Regions from separate parts of the Proteus sp. CA142267 genome, predicted to be linked through region 2. Evidence: predicted binding sites of a transcription regulator. Region 2 holds the regulator's gene; each other region holds the start of a gene.

Region 1 (4,294 bases), on a different contig from region 2:
GATAATGGCCTGATAATAAGAAATAACGCACAGTTTCAGCATCGTAATAAGCCAATACATCACGAATAGTAAAAAAGTTATTAAGTGATTTAGACATTTTTTCTTTGTCTACCATCACCATACCAGAGTGCATCCAGTAATTAACGTAAGGGCCATCATGGGCACAAGTTGATTGTGCAATCTCATTTTCATGATGAGGGAACATTAAGTCTGAACCACCACCATGAATATCAAAATGATGTCCTAATTCTTTACCATTCATCGCAGAACATTCGATATGCCAGCCCGGACGACCTTCTCCCCAAGGAGACTCCCAGCTTGGTTCACCCGGTTTAGACATTTTCCATAAGACGAAATCCATTGGATTGCGTTTTACGTTAGCCACTTCAACACGAGCACCGGCTTGTAGCTGCTCTAAATCTTGGCGAGAAAGTAAGCCATAATCAGGATCAGTATCAATCGCAAACATCACATCGCCATTGTCGGCAACGTAAGCATGTCCACGTTTAATTAACGCTTCTGTTAATTCAATAATTTCAGTAATATGGTGTGTTGCACGCGGCTCTGAATCAGGGCGAGCAATATTTAATGCATCAAAATCTTTATGCATTTCAGCTAACATACGAGTAGTTAATTGCTCACATGTTTCATTATTTTCAATCGCACGTTTGATGATTTTATCATCCACATCCGTTACGTTACGAACATAGTTAACATCGTATCCTAAGTAACGCAGATAACGGGTTATGGCGTCAAAAGCCACAAATGTACGCCCATGACCAATATGGCATAAGTCATAAATAGTGATGCCACACACGTACATACCTATTTTTCCTGCATGGATAGGTTTAAATTCTTCTTTTTGGCGAGTGAGAGTATTAAAAATCTTTAGCATCAGTGGACGTTCCCGTTTTCAACTGTACGTGTTTATTACGTTTTTATATAAAAGAAAATAACAACTACTATAGCATGATATTAATAAGGATATTGGATCTTGCAGCCAAAGCAAACGCAAGATTAGGGTTTTCATCTTACTCTGCTTAACACTTATTTTCACTGTTCAATCGTTGATAGTGAACAATCAAACTTCTATTATTTGCTAAATTTTGGCGAAAAGTGTTTTTTCCTTTCATTACTGATTTATTTAGCAAGAAAAAGTAGAGCGAGAAAAAGATGCATACTGACTAAATTAGGCAACTGTGATATAAAAACGGGACTGTTGTTTATGCCCAAATCTGGGTAAAGCTAAAATTATATTAGGATCTGAATATGGTTACTTTTCATACCAATTACGGCGATATCGTGATTAATACATTTGCAGACAAAGCACCTGCAACCGTAGAAAATTTTTTAGACTACTGTAAAGAAGGATTCTACGATAACACTATTTTCCACCGTGTCATCAATGGTTTTATGATCCAAGGTGGTGGTTTTGAACCAGGTATGAACCAAAAAGCGACCAAAGCACCTGTAAGAAACGAAGCAAACAATGGCCTAGCAAACAACCGCGGTACATTAGCAATGGCTCGTACGAACGATCCACATTCTGCTACTGCTCAATTCTTTATCAACGTTGCAGACAACGATTTCTTAAACTTCCGTGCTGAAAACGCAAATGGTTGGGGATATTGTGTCTTTGCTGAAGTTGTTGAAGGTATGGACGTTGTTGATAAAATTAAAGCTGTTTCCACAGGTCGTAGCGGTTTCCACCAAGATGTTCCTCGTGAAGATATCGTCATTAAAAGTGTAACGGTTAGCGAATAAGCCTCGCTTTTTATGTGTACGCTTTTTATTGCAGACCTGCATTTAAGTGAACATGAACCGGCAATCACTGCCGGTTTTCTTCGCTTTTTAAAAGAACAAGCTATTCATGCAAAAGCACTTTATATCCTAGGTGATTTTTTTGATTTTTGGATAGGTGACGATGATCCTAATCCTTTGCATCAACAAATTGCTCAAGCTCTGATGACGCTAAAAAATGCAGGAGTACCTTGTTATTTTATTCATGGAAATCGTGATTTTTTAATTGGCTCTCGTTTTGCAAAAGAGAGTGGTATCACCTTACTTCCACAAGAAAAAGTGCTCGAAATTGAGAAGCATCGCATCCTAATTTTGCATGGTGATACACTTTGTACAGATGATGATGCGTATCAACGTTACCGTAAAAAAGTGCATAATAAATTTATTCAGCGCTTATTCTCACTACTGCCTCTATTTATTCGACTGCGTATCGCTGACAAAATGCGTTCACGTAGCCAGCACGAAAATCAGTATAAGTCTGATGCCATTATGGATGTTAACCCGCAGGCAGTGATTGATACTTTTAAGTATTTCAATACAGAATGGATGATCCACGGTCATACTCATCGTCCAGCAATTCATACTGTTAATATTGATGATAAAATACATTATCGAGGTGTATTAGGTGCTTGGCATACTGAAGGTTCTATGTTTAAAGTAACGGCTGAAAAAATAGAACTTATTCATTTCCCCTTCTAAGTTGTTTTGCTTATTTTCTTCATAAAAAGGCTGTTTTTTCTTTACGCAAACGTTTTCCTATGTGTGTTAGCGTGATACTATCATGCTCAGTTTATTAGGCTATATCCGTTTATGCTTACAGGAGCAGTTAAGTAATGTCTTCTCAAGTTGGTCTAAATACCTCTTCCGCTCGTATCGCTATTGTAATGGGCTCTAAAAGTGACTGGGCAACAATGTCTCATGCCGCTGATGTACTAGACGCACTACAACTTCCTTATCATGTTGAGATTGTCTCTGCACACCGTACCCCTGATAAGCTATTTAGCTTTGCAGAACAAGCCAAAAGTAATGGCTTTGATGTCATTATTGCAGGAGCTGGCGGTGCTGCCCACTTACCGGGTATGCTCGCAGCAAAAACACTCGTCCCTGTATTAGGTGTTCCTGTTCAAAGTGCTGCATTAAGCGGTGTTGATAGCCTTTACTCTATTGTACAAATGCCGAAAGGTATTCCTGTGGGAACCTTAGCGATTGGTAAAGCAGGTGCCGCCAATGCCGCTTTATTAGCTGCTCAAATTTTAGCATTACACTCCTCTACTATTTTTGAAGCACTAACAGCATGGCGTACAGCACAAACTGATGATGTCTTAAATAACCCTGATCCAAGGGAGGCACTATGAAGCCAGTTTGTGTTCTTGGAAATGGCCAACTAGGGCGAATGCTAAGACAAGCCGGTGAGCCTTTAGGAATTGCAGTTTATCCAGTAGGATTAGATGCAGAGCCTGAAGCAGTTCCTTATCAAAAAAGCATCATCACAGCTGAAATTGAACGCTGGCCTGAAACCGCACTCACCAAAGAATTAGAACGCCATACTAACTTTGTAAACCGTGACATATTCCCATTGCTTGCCGATAGATTGCCTCAAAAACAACTTCTTGATGAGCTAGGTTTAGCAACAGCACCTTGGCAACCATTAACATCGCCAACACAATGGCCTGATATCTTCGCTCAATTGGGTGATTTTATTATTGTGAAGCGCCGTGTTGGTGGGTATGACGGTCGTGGCCAATGGCGCATTCATCCCGGTGAAGAACAACAATTACCGGCTGAAATTTATGGTGAGTGTATTGTTGAGCAAGGTATCCCTTTTTCAGGTGAAGTATCATTAGTAGGTGCAAGAGATAGTAACGGAAATTGTGTTTTCTACCCTTTGACTCACAACCTGCACCAAGATGGCATTTTACGCATGAGTGTCGCCTTACCAACACCTGCGTCAAAACTACAACAATCAGCGGAAAAAATGCTGACCGCCATCCTTAATAAGCTCAATTATGTGGGTGTAATGGCGATGGAGTGCTTTATCGTTGGTGATAAATTACTTATTAACGAATTAGCCCCTAGAGTTCATAACAGTGGTCATTGGACACAAAATGGTGCCTCAATTAGCCAGTTTGAGTTACATCTACGTGCAATTTTAGATTTACCTATGCCAAAACCTGAAGTTTGCCAACCGGCAGTAATGGTTAATTTGATTGGTACTGATGTCAACCCTCAATGGCTTTCATTACCATTAGTTCATTTACATTGGTATGAAAAAGAAGTTCGCCCTGTCCGTAAAGTGGGCCATCTCAATCTTGTACATCGTGATAATCAACCACTGAAAGAGACACTCAAATCATTAAGCTTGATGCTTGATGATGCCTATCAGTACCCTATCAAATGGGCTTTAGAAAAATTAAGCTAGCAGTCCGACTCATAAAGTTAGAGAATAATAGCCTTTAAACGAACAGACCTTAGATAAAGAGGTCTGTTATTCGCT
Region 2 (4,294 bases):
CCAGAAAATACACCAATTTCAATCTGTTGATCATAATCTTGATTAACAACAGCTTCTGGCATATAGATTTTTTCTTGTGATTCTGACGGTGTAAATAAAATACTGGTACTGCATGCAATACCATAGAACATGCTACAGCCATTTAGTACGCTACAAAAAATAAGCAGAAATAGACACTGAACTAAACTTTTTATAGAAAAAGACTTAAAAATAATACTTCCATGCATACTTTTATCACTCCCTTGAAAAAACTTAAACTATTGTCGGAAAATTTAAATCAATCCTTATATCATCTTAAATATCATTTTTATTGTTTAGCATTAAATACCGTTCCTTGCTGCCAATCAAGGACTGAAATTCCCATTTTATTTGCTAATTTAATAACTACAGGAAGAGCCTCATCTACTTTAGAGTAAACAAAACCAATAACTGGGATTTTAGTCATAAAGTTATTAATTAAAGGCCCATCACACCACACACTATCATCTATGTCATCATCAGGTAATTCGCAAAGGCACGGATATAGATGAGAAATTTCTTGATAAAAAAACAACATTGACGGGCTTAATTCCTGAATATCTTCATCTTCATATTTTTCGAAGTATTTACACGCCTTTTCAAAATCATTCGGAATGGGAAAATCAAATAGTGCAATATTATAACTCATTTTAACTCCTACACTCTATTTGTATAATTTCAATATAAAATACGGTTGCTACAATAAATATACAAATTTCATTAAATCACATAAATAGAATAAAATTCATACTCCCCTTCATTTTTACATCTCTTCTTACAAATGCACTTTTGCTACTTTACGTACAGGCAAGACGGATATACTCTTATTAATATAATTAATCTATATGGCTTATAACTATAGATAAAAGATATTTAGCTGTTATTTCAGCAGATTTTTGTTAAAATAATTAGCAAAATAGTAACAACTTAGTGATTCATTTGCCTCATTCTATCAATTCAAATGATTTTGATTGAATGATTTCAGGCACAAAACCCGAAATAGATAGTTTAAAGGAGTACGCAATGTCTTTCGAATTACCAAAATTACCTTATGCGTTAGATGCTCTTGAGCCACACATCTCTAAAGAAACTTTAGAATATCACTACGGCAAACACCACCAGACTTATGTAACCAATTTAAATAATCTGGTTAAAGGTACTGATTTAGAAAGCAAATCTTTAGAAGAAATCATCAAATCTACTGATGGCGGTATCTTTAATAATGCTGCTCAAGTATGGAACCACACTTTCTACTGGAACTGCTTAGCACCAAATGCAGGTGGTACACCAACAGGTAAAATTGCTGATGCTATCAACAAAGCATTTGGCTCTTTTGAAGAGTTCAAAAAGCAATTTAATGATGCTGCAGCTAAGAACTTCGGTTCAGGTTGGACTTGGTTAGTTAAAAAAGCTGACGGTTCAGTTGCAATTGTTAACACCTCTAATGCTGCAACTCCAGTTTCAGGGGCAGACAAACCACTGTTAACAGTAGACGTATGGGAACATGCTTACTACATCGACTACCGCAATGCGCGCGTTAAATATTTAGAAGAGTTCTGGGCACTGGTTAACTGGTCATTTGTTGAAGCTAACCTTGCTTAATTGAGCTTAATAATCAAAGGTGAGTGATTGAGATTCATTTTTGGTGACAAAATAACAAAGGGCCTTGAGCCCTTTGTTATATTCAGATATTCGATAATCTATTATTTAAATTGATCGGATATTCTATAAAGCAGTGATTAGAACAACATAGTCGAAAATAAAACAATCATAACAAGCGCTGCTACTGCTGTACTCAAACCAAATTTCAGATCCGTATCCATCTATTTCTCCCTCAAAATGATTATAATACACTTTTTTAACCATAACCTTGTCATGGTTAATTATTATCACATATCAAAATTTGCTAAAATAGCGACCAGTGCACAATTTATAACATTGATTAATACTTTCACTTTTGAGCTAGATCATACAAAATTCACAGCTAATCGCTAAATTATTGCCAGTGTTTGCCCTATGTATGACTATACTGGCAGTTAAACCATAAAATTAGATAAAAGAGACCAATGAAGGTCAGGAGTTTTCCACACCATGGCAACAATAAAAGACGTGGCAAAACGCGCAGGCGTATCAACCACGACTGTTTCTCATGTGATCAACAAAACACGTTTTGTTGCTGAGAACACACGGGCAGCAGTTTGGGCCGCTATAAAAGAGTTAAATTATTCGCCTAGTGCCGTTGCGCGTAGTTTAAAAGTCAATCACACCAAATCTATTGGCCTGTTAGCCACGTCCAGTGAAGCTCCTTACTTTGCTGAAGTGATTGAAGCTGTTGAAAATAGTTGTTATAGCAAAGGCTACACACTGATTTTATGTAATTCACATAATAACCTTGATAAACAAAAAGCCTATTTAGCGATGCTGGCACAAAAACGTGTTGATGGATTATTAGTCATGTGTTCTGAATATCCCGATCACCTTCTTACTCTTTTAGAAGGCTATCGTAATATTCCAATGGTTGTCATGGATTGGGGTAAAGCGCGTGGCGACTTTACAGATACCATTATCGATAACGCTTTCCATGGTGGTTATATTGCAGGTCGTTACCTTATTGAGCGAGGTCATCGTGATATTGGTATTATCCCAGGCCCATTAGAACGTAATACAGGTGGTGGTCGCTTACAAGGTTTCTTAAAAGCCATGGAAGAAGCCAAAATAACTGTCAAAGACGAATGGATTGTACAAGGCGACTTTGAACCAGAATCTGGCTATAAAGCCATGTACCAAATGCTAAACCAAAAACATCGACCGACTGCTGTCTTTTGTGGTGGTGATGTGATGGCGATGGGGGCAATTTGTGCTGCGGATGAACTTGGCCTGCGTGTTCCTTTAGATATTTCTATTGTTGGCTATGACAATATTCGTAATGCACGCTATTTTACACCTGCACTAACAACCGTCCACCAGCCAAAAGAACGTCTAGGTCAAATGGCATTATCGATGCTGCTTGATCGTATCGTCAATAAACGCGAAGACGCTCAAACAATCGAAGTTCATCCACGATTAGTTGAGCGACGTTCAGTTGCTGACGGTCCTTTTATCGACTATCGTCGCTAATTCATATTTATTTAGCTATCGGATTTCTAGCGAAGCCATTCCTCATTTAAGGTTTGGCTATCTCCAAGATAATCTAACAACCATGTCAAAGCGGGTGATTCACTTTTATCGACCCACGTCAGGCAGCATGGGCTGTCTGGCAATGGTTGTGCCAGTTGTAAAGTTACCAACTTACCTTGTTCAATTAAAGGCTCAGCACGATGCCAAGGCACCATTCCAACGCATAATCCCGCTAACAAGCACTCAAGCCCCATATCCCATGTCGGAACAACCATTCTACGCTGATTATTGAGTGCCCAAGTGTCACGTTTTGGTAAGCTGCGTGAGGTATCCTCTAAGCATAAACTTGGATAAGGTCGCATTTCATCATCCGTTAATGGATGCGGTGCTTTCGCTAAAGGGTGATCAACATGGCAAACGCAGCGCCAAGGCATAAATCCCATATCTCTAAAACTATAACGTTCACCGATTGGTGAGGCTCTTGTTGCACCAATGGCTAAATCAACACGACCATTAACTAAGGAGTCCCATACGCCATTAAATACTTCAGGGTAGACATACAGTTCTATATCTGGAAAATGGCGGTAGAAATCGAGAATAAGTTGTTGTGTTCTTTCAGGTTTAACAATGCCATCAACTGCTATACTAAATTGACCGCGCCATCCATTAGAAACTTGTTGACAAAGATGCCGAGTGTCATTCATTTTTTTGATAACAGATCGTGCTTCTTTGATGAAAATTTTACCTGCGTCGGTTAATTCTACATCACGATGACGGCGCTCAAACAGAGGAACGGCAAGCCATTCCTCTAATTGCCGAACAGTGTAACTAACGGCGGATGGCACTCTGTGCAATTCTTGAGCAGCTGAGCTAAAACTTCCTGTTCTTGCGACTGCATCAACAACTTCTAAAGAGTATTCTGACCACATAGAGTTTATTCCTTTGAAAATTTTTCACAGCATTAACCAAATATTCCCGTTTCACAAGTAAAATAGGTCTTAGTTACAATACATAAAATGTTCTACATCACATAGCATAGAAAATAAAATGAATTCTAAAACATCCACACAATCAAAAACACCTATGAGCTTTATGGTGTACCTAGCTGGTTTGAGTATGCTAGGTTACTTAGCTATTGATATGTACTTACCTGCATTTG
Region 3 (4,294 bases), on a different contig from region 2:
AAGGCCATGATGTATTACCCGCACTAGATAAATATGCCCACTCTATTGGCCTTGCATTTCAGGTACAAGATGACATTTTAGATGTCATTGGCAGCACTGAAGAAACAGGAAAACGTCAAGGCAGCGACCAAGAATCAGGGAAAAGCACATATCCTGCACTTCTTGGGTTAGAGCAAGCTCAAAAGAAAGCACAGGAATTGTATAACGAAGCACTGGATGCCTTAGCGTTTCTTGAGCAATACGAGTACGATACGACCACGCTTAAACAATTAGCGAGTTTTATCGTCGAACGGAAAAACTAATAAAAAATAAAGAGAGCAGCTTACCTGTTCTTTCCCTATTACAAGTGATTAATTAATAGGCATCACATGAGCATTGATATCGAAAAATATCCCACATTGGCGTTGGTTGAAACACCAGAAGATTTGCGCCTATTACCAAAAGAGAGTTTACCTAAACTCTGTGATGAGCTAAGGCTATTTCTTCTTAACAGTGTCAGCCGCTCAAGTGGTCACTTCGCCTCAGGTTTAGGTGCTATTGAGTTAACGGTTGCTCTTCATTACGTCTATAAAACCCCTTTTGATAATCTTATTTGGGATGTTGGTCATCAAGCCTATCCCCATAAGATCTTAACAGGTCGCCGTGACCGCATTGATACTATCCGTCAAAAAAATGGATTACATCCCTTCCCTTGGCGAGAAGAGAGTGAATACGACAAACTTTGTGTCGGTCACTCATCAACCTCTATCAGTGCAGGTTTAGGTATGGCTGTTGCAGCAGAACAAGAAAAGCTGAACAGAAAAACAGTTTGTGTGATTGGTGATGGTGCAATTACTGCGGGTATGGCTTTTGAAGCAATGAACCACGCAGGTGACATTGAGCCAGATATGCTCGTTGTACTTAATGACAACGAGATGTCAATCTCCGAAAACGTTGGTGCATTGAATAATCATCTTGCTCAATTGCTATCAGGCAAACTGTATACTACCTTACGTGAAGGTGGAAAAAAGGTCTTTTCTGGTATTCCACCAATTAAAGAATTACTGAAAAAGACAGAAGAACATATTAAAGGCATGGTTGTTCCCGGCACCATGTTTGAAGAGTTAGGCTTTAATTATATCGGCCCAGTTGATGGTCATGATGTTATTGCGTTAGTGCAAACACTCGCCAATATGCGTGATCTAAAAGGTCCTCAGCTTCTGCATATTATGACTAAGAAAGGTCGTGGGTATGCACCTGCTGAACGTGATCCTATTAGCTGGCACGCTGTACCTAAGTTTGATCCACAAGCAGGTACATTACCTAAAAGCCCTAATGCACGACCTACATTTTCTAAAATTTTTGGTGACTGGTTATGTGAAGAAGCCTCAACCGATCCGAAACTCATGGCAATTACCCCTGCTATGCGTGAAGGCTCTGGTATGGTGCGTTTCTCAAAAGAATACCCATCACAATACTTTGATGTTGCGATCGCAGAACAACACGCTGTTACCTTTGCTGCGGGTTTAGCAATTGGTGGTTATAAGCCTATCGTTGCTATCTACTCAACATTCTTACAACGCGCTTATGACCAAGTGATCCACGATATTGCCATTCAAAAACTGCCTGTTTTATTTGCTATTGATCGTGGTGGTATTGTGGGAGCAGATGGTCAAACTCACCAAGGTGCTTTTGATCTCTCATTCTTACGCTGTATTCCTAATATGATCATTATGGCACCAAGTGATGAAAATGAGTGTCGCCAAATGCTTCACACCGGTTATCACTATCAAGATGGCCCTGTTGCAGTACGTTACCCAAGGGGCTCGAGTGTTGGTGCGCAATTACAACCACTCAGTCCACTGCCTATGGGTAAAGGTATTATTCGTCGCCAAGGTAAAGACATTGCTATTCTAAACTTTGGTACATTACTACCCGAAGCATTAGAAGTAGCTGAAAAACTTGATGCAACTGTGGCTGATATGCGTTTTATCAAACCTCTTGATAAATCCCTTATCCTTTCTCTGGCAGAACAACATGATATGTTGGTAACACTAGAAGAGAATGCCATTATGGGTGGCGCAGGCAGTGGTGTTAATGAGTTATTAATGCAAGAGCGTTGCTTAGTACCTGTCTTAAACTTAGGTATACCTGATCTATTTGTACCACAAGGTGGACAAGAAGAAATCAGAACTGACTTAGGATTAGATGCTGAAGGCATTGAAAAATCAATTAAAGCCTATCAAGCTAACTGATTGAATTTAAATAATTAAAAAACCTCTCCTAATTAACTATAGGGGAGGTTAATGTATTTTCCAGACTGAAGTTTACCTACTTTTATATACTGGTTTACACTTTCAAACCTCATATTTTCCTCTTCCATTATAATTTTGTCTTTCATCACATTTTTATGAAATTCTCTGAAAACAATCATTTCCCTCATTGAATCCATTCAGCGTTAATTTATTCAATCAGTTAGATTTTTCTTTCTTTTTGCTTGCCAACGAAACGTTTCGATCATGCTCACAATATGAATAAATCAAACTTGTTTTCCCACTTTTCTTTTCTACTATGTAAACAGCGAAACGTTTCGCTGAGGAGAAAATATGAAAAAAGGTGTATTACTTAATAGTCCTATTTCGAGTGTAATTTCACGTTTAGGACACACTGACAAAATCACTATTGCAGATGCCGGATTACCTATTCCCTCCTCTGTTGAACGTATTGATCTTGCTCTCACTCAGGGTATTCCGGACTTTATGTCCGTGTTGCAAACAATCACTCATGAGATGCAAGTTGAAGCCGTGATGCTGGCAGAAGAAATTAAAACCATCAATCCCTCTCTTTTTAATGAAATCCTCTCTTATCTCTATTTATTAGAGCAAGAGCAGAAGAAGTCTATTCAAATAATGTATGTTTCACATGAAGCATTCAAAAAACAACTTACTGAAAATAAAGCTGTTATTAGAACCGGTGAATGTACGCCTTATGCCAATATTGTGTTGTTTTCTGGTGTGACTTTTTGAGGACAATATGGAACCTTTACTTGAACTTAAAGATATTGATAAGTCATTCCCCGGTGTAAAAGCACTATCAGGTGCGACGTTACGAATTTACCCTAGTCGAGTGATGGCTTTAGTCGGTGAAAACGGCGCAGGAAAATCAACACTCATGAAAGTACTCACAGGGATCTATAAAAAAGATGCCGGCGAAGTGATTTATCAAGGTGAAAGTTGTGCTTTTAATGGTCCCAAATCTTCTCAAGAAGCAGGGATAGGTATTATCCACCAAGAGCTTAACCTTATTCCTGAATTAACCATCGCAGAGAATATTTTCTTAGGTCGTGAGTTTACCCGTGCTTTTGGCGCTATCGATTGGAAGAAAATGTATGCAGAGGCCGATAAGTTATTAGCTCGATTAAATCTTGCTTACAGCAGTCACCGTTTAGTGTCTGAATTATCGATTGGTGATCAGCAAATGGTAGAAATTGCCAAGGTGCTTAGTTTTGGTTCCAAAGTAATTATTATGGATGAACCAACAGATGCATTAACTGACACTGAAACTGAGTCGCTATTTAGTGTTATTCGTGAACTAAGAGATCAAGGTTGCGGCATTGTTTATATCTCACATCGTTTAAAAGAGATCTTTGAGATTTGCGATGACGTGACTGTACTGCGAGACGGTCAGTTTATTGGTGAAAAACCTGTCGCCTCATTAAAAGAAGACACTCTAATTGAAATGATGGTTGGTCGTAAGTTAGAAGACCAATACCCTCGTATTAATATCCCTCAAGGTAAAACCAAACTCAACGTCATAAACCTCAGTGGCGAAGATGTTCATGATGTCAGTTTCTCATTACATGAAAGCGAAATTCTTGGTATTTCAGGCTTAATGGGTGCTGGTCGTACAGAATTAATGAAAATTATCTACGGCGCATTACCCAAAACCAATGGCACTGTTGAGTTAGATGGTAAGCCCTGCCAAATCAAAAAACCCGCTGAAGGTTTAGAACAAGGCATTGTTTACATCTCTGAAGATAGAAAGCGTGATGGTTTAGTGCTCGGTATGTCAGTAAAAGAAAATATGTCTTTGACTGCGCTACGTTATTTTAGCCGCGGTATGGGTGTGCTTAATCATAAAGAAGAGCAACTCACTGTTGGCGATTTTATTAAATTATTCAATATAAAAACCCCTTCAATGGATCAAACCATTGGTTTCTTATCAGGGGGAAATCAACAAAAAGTGGCTATCGCAAGAGGCCTAATGACTCGCCCTAAAGTACTTATTCTTGATGAACCCACTCGAGGCGTTGATG

Evidence for each region. The regulator PurR, encoded in region 2, represses purine synthesis genes. The targets are predictions, from matches to a motif close to CANGCAAACGTTTGCNTG.
Region 1: a site for PurR is predicted at 2,542-2,559, ahead of purE (5-(carboxyamino)imidazole ribonucleotide mutase). Genes of this name have one in related genera too.
Region 3: a site for PurR is predicted at 2,558-2,575, ahead of rbsD (D-ribose pyranase). Genes of this name have one in related genera too.

The regions. Positions count from the first base shown of each region.
Region 1 covers NZ_QPMG01000001.1:1,139,452-1,143,745, forward strand. Annotated here, with positions in the region: gene cysS (cysteine--tRNA ligase) at 1-895, opposite strand, end outside; gene ppiB (peptidylprolyl isomerase B) at 1,270-1,764, shown strand; gene C0T34_RS05280 (UDP-2,3-diacylglucosamine diphosphatase) at 1,777-2,499, shown strand; gene purE (5-(carboxyamino)imidazole ribonucleotide mutase) at 2,634-3,155, shown strand; gene purK (5-(carboxyamino)imidazole ribonucleotide synthase) at 3,152-4,219, shown strand.
Region 2 covers NZ_QPMG01000004.1:85,031-89,324, forward strand. Annotated here, with positions in the region: gene C0T34_RS09065 (hypothetical protein) at 1-227, opposite strand, end outside; gene C0T34_RS09070 (hypothetical protein) at 308-667, opposite strand; gene sodB (superoxide dismutase [Fe]) at 1,042-1,620, shown strand; gene purR (HTH-type transcriptional repressor PurR) at 2,110-3,135, shown strand; gene punR (DNA-binding transcriptional activator PunR) at 3,162-4,064, opposite strand; gene punC (purine nucleoside transporter PunC) at 4,183-4,294, shown strand, end outside.
Region 3 covers NZ_QPMG01000008.1:15,871-20,164, reverse strand. Annotated here, with positions in the region: gene ispA ((2E,6E)-farnesyl diphosphate synthase) at 1-302, shown strand, start outside; gene dxs (1-deoxy-D-xylulose-5-phosphate synthase) at 369-2,234, shown strand; gene rbsD (D-ribose pyranase) at 2,586-3,005, shown strand; gene rbsA (ribose ABC transporter ATP-binding protein RbsA) at 3,013-4,294, shown strand, end outside.